2 regions of the Micromonospora sp. WMMD708 genome follow, and region 1 is predicted to be linked to the other one. Evidence: riboswitches for the same ligand, from Rfam matches in the RefSeq annotation. Region 1 holds a riboswitch; the other holds the start of a gene.
What was found. A riboswitch is a leader RNA that binds a small molecule or an ion and turns the genes downstream of it on or off. The one in region 1 is predicted to bind S-adenosylmethionine.

Region 1 (3,204 bases):
TGGGAAGTAATCCCTTCCATGGAGGTTCCCATGAACGTCTCTCGGCTCGGCGGGCCGACCCTGTCCCTGTACCGCATGGTCATCGGCCTGCTGTTCATGCTGCACGGCCTGTCGTCGGTCTTCGGGTTGTTCGGCGGCAACCCGGTGACCGGCAAGGCTGTCCCGCTCGGCACCTGGCCGGGCTGGTGGGCCGCGCTGATCCAGCTGGTCTGTGGCGCGCTGGTGCTTGCCGGTCTCTTCACCCGGCCCGCGGCGCTGCTCGCGTCCGGCTCGATGGCGTACGCCTACTTCGTGGTGCACCAGCCGGAGGGCCTGCTGCCACTGCGCAACGGCGGTGAGCTGTCCGCGCTGTTCTGCTGGTCGTTCCTGCTGATCGCGGTCCTCGGCCCGGGTGCCTGGGCGCTCGACACGCTGCTCGGCCGCCGGCGCTCCGACGCCCCGGCGACGCCGGCCTCCGAGCCCGCCTCGGTGCCGGTCTGACATACCGACCCGCGTCGCCGGGCCGTCCCGGCGACGCGGCCGGTCAGGGGTTGTAGGGGGCGTCGGTGTGGCTCACCTCGGCGAGGGTGCTGCCGGTGAGCTTGTAGACCGAGGTGCGCTTGATGTCCAGCTCGGCCATGCCCCGGTTGGGGCTGCGGGTCAACCAGACCACGGTGGCCCGCCGCCCGGCCACGCTCACCGACACGACCGGGGTCCGGTCGCCGAGGTCGGTCAGCGCCCGGAACACCGGCAGGCCGCCGTTGTTGCGCCACACCGCGACGGTGTAGAAGGTGCCGCTGCCCCCGGAATTGAGCGCGACCACACCGACCGCGTCGTCCGCGCCGTCACCGTCGAGGTCGCCGATGCCGCAGGGCTTCTGGAGCGTCACGGTGGCGCCGTCCTCGCCCGACCACTGCCCCTCGGTCAACGGCAGGTAGTCCGGATAGCCGTTGTAGGGCGTCTTGCTGCTGCCGAGCTTGGCACCCGCCAGATGGGCGCAGGTCAGCGGGGCCTTGACCGTCGGTGCCGGGGGGGTGGTGGCGACCGCCGGGGCGGTGGTGGGGGTGCTCTTCTTCTGCTGGGTCGGCTCGACCCCGGTGGGCGTCGGCTCGGCCGTGGCCGCGTTCAGCACAGAGGCGGTGGAGGGCTCGGTGGACGGGCCGACCGTGGGCGCCGCCCCGTCCGTCGTGCCCTGCTCACCCCCGCACGCGGTGAGCAGGCAGACCAGGGCGAGGCTGGTGAGGCTCAACGGTATCCGTCGCATTGCCGGGGGTCCTCTCTCGACATCAGATGACCCGCACCGTACTTATCGATGGCAATGCCGGTCATCGGCTCCATGGCCCGCCAGGGTCGGCCTGTCGGAGCGCGGTCAGGGGCCGACCGGGGGGTCGCGTACGGGTTTCTCCACCCGGTGCTCACGGACGTGTTGAGCTGGAAACTTCCCCGAAACATCGGTGCCGACCGGGGTGTCCGGTCGGTGCCCGGCGGCGGGGTGGCCGACGCCATGGTTCACACCGTGGGAAGCGGGCTGGGCGATGGCCGCGAAGCTGCCTAGACTCGGTCCCACAACTGCATACCTCATCCAGAGGGGCTGAGGGATACGGCCCGACGACGCCCCGGCAACCACCCCGCGCGCTCATCGCTGAGCGTCCGGCGGGGCAGGTGCCAATTCCGTCCCCGCCGCAGGGTGCGATGCGGGGAAAGATGAGAGGAATCGACATGACGTCGACGCTCGCCGCCCCCGGTATCGACACCGCCGCCAGCCCCGCCCGCGCCCTGGTCTGCCGCGCCTGCTCCGCCCGCTACCCGCTCGCCGCGCAGCATGCCTGTTACGAGTGTTTCGGCCCGCTGGAGGTCGACTACGACGCCGCCGCGCTGGCGCGCGTCACCCGCGAGCAGATCGAGGCCGGCCCGCAGAACATCTGGCGGTACGCCGCCCTCCTGCCCGCCGGTCAGGACCCGGCCACCCGGGTCACCCTGGACCCGGGGCTGACCCCGCTGGTGGCGGCGCCCCACCTCGCCGCCGAGCTGGGCATCAGCGCGCCGCTGTGGGTCAAGGACGACAGCGCCAACCCGACCCACTCGTTCAAGGACCGGGTGGTCTCGGTGGCGCTCACCGCCGCGAAGGCGCTCGGCTTCGAGCGGTTCGCCTGCGCCTCGACCGGCAACCTGGCCAACTCGGTGGCCGCCCACGCGGCCCGCGCCGGCGCCCCCTCGGTGGTCTTCATCCCGGGCGACCTGGAGCAGGGCAAGGTGATCACCACCGCCGTCTACGGTGGCGACCTGGTCGCCATCGACGGCTCGTACGACGACGTGAACCGGCTCTGCGGCGAGCTGGTGGAGACCGACGAGTTCGAGGACACCGCCTTCGTCAACGTCAACGTCCGGCCCTACTACGCCGAGGGGTCCAAGACCCTCGGGTACGAGGTGGCCGAGCAGCTCGGCTGGCGCATCCCGGCCCAGGTGGTCATCCCGATGGCCTCCGGCGAACTGCTCACCAAGATCGACAAGGCGTTCACCGAGCTGGTCGAGATCGGCCTGGTCGAGGCCCCGGCCGGGGGCTGGCGGGTGTTCGGTGCCCAGTCGGCCGGCTGCAACCCGATCGCCGCCGCCCTGCACGCCGACACCGACACCATCACCCCGGTCCGGCCGACCGGCATCGCCAAGTCCCTCAACATCGGCGACCCCGCCGCCGGCCTGTACGCCCTGGAGGCCGTGCGGCGTACCGGCGGCTGGATGGAGTACGTCGACGACGACGAGATCCGCGCCGGCATCCGGCTGCTGGCCCGTACCACGGGCGTCTTCGCCGAGACGGCCGGCGGGGTGACCGTGGCGGTACTGCGCAAGCTCGTCGAGTCCGGCCGGCTCGACCCGACCGCGGAGACTGTCGTCTTCAACACCGGGGAAGGACTGAAGACCATCGACGCGGTCGCCGGTCAGGTGGGCCCCACCCACCGGATCAAGCCGTCCCTGCGGGCCGCCCGCGACGCCGGTCTCCTCTCCTGACACGTGCGCGCCCCCGGTCCGTGCAGGGTGGTCGACCCATCGGGGCGCAGGTTGCGGTGTCAGCCGGCCGGGATACCGCCTCTTCGGTCCCACTGTGTCGATCATGGGCGCAGGACGGCCCGAGTGGATCTCTGGGTGACCGGGTTTTCGCGGTGGGTGGTGAAAACCCGCCGGGGAGGACTTGACGGCAGGAACCGGGCGGCGGAAGATGCTCCGTGC
Region 2 (3,204 bases), 3.1 Mb from region 1:
CGGTCGGCGTCGGCCAGGGTGGCGGCGTAGGGCTCGGGCAGCCCGGCGGAGACGAGCAGTTCGGTGTACGCCGGCACCGGCAGGTCGGTGTAGCTTACGTCGCGTCCACTCTGGCGGGACACCTCGGCGGCCAACTCGGTCATGGTGAACGCCTCACCGCCCAGTTCGTAGACCTGACCGGCGTGTCCGTCGGTGGTGAGCACCTCGGCGGCGGCCTCGGCGTAGTCGGCCCGGGTGGCGGCGCTGACCCGGCCGTCGCCGGCCGACCCGGCGACCCCGTGGGCCAGGTAGCCGGGCAGCTGACCTGTGTAGTTCTCCAGGTACCAGCTGTTGCGCAGCAGCACGTACGGCAGCCCGGAGGCGCGCAGTTCCTCCTCGGTGGCCCGGTGTTCGGTGGCCAGCAGCAGGTCGGAGGTGTCGGCGTGGGCGATGCTGGTGTAGACGACCAGACCGACGCCGGCCTGTCGGGCGGCCTCGATCACGTTGTGGTGCTGGGGCACCCGCTGGCCGACCTCACTGCCGGAGACGAACATCAGCTTCTCGGCGTCGGCGAAGGCGGCGCGCAGCGACTCGGGGTCGGTGTAGTCGGCCGCCCGCACCACGACGCCCCGGTCGGCGAGGTCGGCGAGCCGGTCCACGGAGCGGCCGAGGGCCACGATCTGCCCGGCGGGTACGCCCCGGCGCAGCAGGGATTCGACGATCAGGCGGCCCAGCTGGCCGGTGGCCCCGGTGACGACGACGGACATGGCGCTCTCCTTCGGGTGGCGTTCTCTTGTCGTACTGGCCAACACGCAGGTGGGAGCCGATACTTCCCGGCAGAGAGTAGGCACCTTGAAGTTTGTGACGCACTGATGGAGAGTAAGCTGATGCGACCCGACCCGTTCCAGCGCGACTGCGGCAGCCGGCAGGTCATCGACCGGATCGGCGACCGGTGGAGCGTGCTGGTCGTGCTCGCCCTCGCCGGCGGCGGACGCCGCTACGGCGAACTGGCCGGGCACATCGACGGGATCAGCCAGAAGATGCTCACCCAGACCCTGCGCGGGCTGGAACGCGACGGCCTGGTCACCCGCACCGTGCACGCCAGCGTCCCGCCCCGGGTCGACTACGCCCTCACCGACCTGGGCCGCAGCCTGCTCGACCTGGTCTCCGGCCTGGAAGCCTGGGCCACCACCCACCTGGCCGAGGTGCAGGCGGCCCGGGTCCGCTACGACGCCGAGGTGGTGCGCCGCCCGCCGGCCACCACGCGGGCCGCCCGACGGTAAGGGGCGGACGTGAGGGCCGTCATAACGGGTGGACGACCGGCGGGGCGCTGCTGCTAGATTTCGGGCAGGTCATGAGCGCCAGCGTCAAGCCCCGGCTCGCTGGCCGGCAACCCTCCGCCACGGTGGGGTGCTCCGGGTGAGGACCAGGCACCGGTGAACGACCCGGTGCAAGCGTGGCCTGGTCACCCCAGGTCGACACCGATCAGGGAGAAGCCGTGTCGTACCAACCACCCGCCCCACCCGGTGGCGGCGTCACCGCCGTGACCCGACCCGGCGTACGGTCCGTCGGCGTCCGGCTGGTCAGGCGGCGGCATGTCGACCTCATGCGGGTGCACAGCGACTCCTGTCGCCGCCGCTAGTCGAACCCCTCTTCCCGTGACACCTCGAGCGGGATGCCCGGTGGGCATCCCGTCGGCGGCGCGCGTCCGCCGCCGCCCGACCACCTCCGGAGACACCCGTGCGATTCCTTCCTGCCCTGCCCGCCCCCCGACTGCCCCGCGCCGCGTGGAAGCGGGTCGCCGCGCTCGGCGTCGCCGCCCTGCTCGCCGGCACCGCGCTGACCGCCTGCGGCGGCGGCTCCGAGCCGGCCGACAACCCGTACGGCCTGCTCCAACCCGGTGTGCTGCGCGCCGGCACGCTCACCGACGCCCCACCGAACGTCTACCTCAAGGACGGCAGGTTCACCGGCTTCGACAACGACCTGCTCGTCGCCGTCGCCGGCAAGGTCGGGCTGAAGGTCGAGTTCGTCGGCACCGACTTCTCGGCGCTGCTCTCCCAGGTCAACAACCGCAAGTTCGACGTCGGCAGTTCCTCGATCACCGTCACCGAGGCGCGGAAGAAGACCGTCGACTTCGGCAACGGCTACGACTTCGGCTACTTCGGCCTGGACGTGCCGGCCGGCTCCCCGCTCACCGGCTTCGACCAGCTCGCGGGCAAGCGGGTGGTGGTCGTGCAGGGCACCGTGCAGGACGACTACGCCACCTCGCGCAAGCTCGACCCGGTGCGGGTGCCCGACTACAACGGGGCGATCAACCAGCTCAAGGCCGGTACCGCCGACGCCTGGATCGCCCCCGCCGAGATCGGCGAGAAGTCCGCCGCCGACAGCAACGGCAAGATCACGGTGGCGGCCACCGAACTGAGCCCGGCCCCCACCGCGTACGCCGTCGCCAAGGGCAACGACGCCCTACGCGAGGCGCTGGACAAGGGCCTCGACGAGGTGATCGCCGACGGCACCTGGACCCGCCTCCAGGAGCAGTACTACCCGGGTCGGCCGATCCCGGAAGGCTTCACCCCCGGCAGCGGCGACGTCACCGCCCCGGGCGCGGCGACGCCGTCGGCGTCGGCCACCTCCTGACGGTACGACCAGACCAGCGAGCGGGGCGGTGGGAGAAACACGATGGATCCGTTGAGCACCCTGTGGGAGACCTTCTTCGACTGGGACTCCATGCGCGAGGCGCTGCCCGAGATGCTGACCGTCGGGCTGCCCAACACGCTGATCCTGGCGGTCTCCGCCGCCCTGCTCGGCTCGGTGCTGGGCATGGCGCTGGCCGTGGCGGGCATCTCCCGTACCCGCTGGCTGCGGGGGCCGGCCCGGGTCTACACCGACGTGTTCCGGGGTCTGCCGGCCGCCGCCACCATCCTGCTGATCGGCGTCGGCCTGGCCCCGCTCGGCATGCAGGTGTGGGGCCCCAACCCGTACCCGCTGGGCATCCTGGCGCTGTCGCTGATCGCCGCGGCGTACATCGGGGAGATCTTCCGCTCCGGCATCCAGAGCGTCGAGGCGGCGCAGCTGGAGGGGGCCCGAGCGCTCGGGTTCTCCTGGGGTGAGGCGATGCGCCTGGTCATCGTCCCGCAGGGGATACGCCGGGTGCTGCCGGCCTGGGTGAACCAGCTGATCGCGCTGATCAAGGACTCCAGCCTGGTCTACTTCCTGGGCCTGCTG

Region 2: another riboswitch for S-adenosylmethionine. It lies ahead of ACN260_RS15030 (ABC transporter substrate-binding protein); the one in region 1 lies ahead of thrC (threonine synthase).

The regions. Positions count from the first base shown of each region.
Region 1 is NZ_CP186060.1:319,126-322,329, forward strand. It holds gene ACN260_RS01425 (DoxX family protein) at 31-480, shown strand; gene ACN260_RS01430 (hypothetical protein) at 524-1,243, opposite strand; SAM riboswitch class I at 1,555-1,690, shown strand; gene thrC (threonine synthase) at 1,699-2,985, shown strand.
Region 2 is NZ_CP186060.1:3,417,132-3,420,335, forward strand. It holds gene ACN260_RS15015 (SDR family oxidoreductase) at 1-746, opposite strand, end outside; gene ACN260_RS15020 (winged helix-turn-helix transcriptional regulator) at 867-1,262, shown strand; SAM riboswitch class IV at 1,330-1,442, shown strand; gene ACN260_RS15025 (hypothetical protein) at 1,445-1,597, opposite strand; gene ACN260_RS15030 (ABC transporter substrate-binding protein) at 1,720-2,616, shown strand; gene ACN260_RS15035 (amino acid ABC transporter permease) at 2,659-3,204, shown strand, end outside.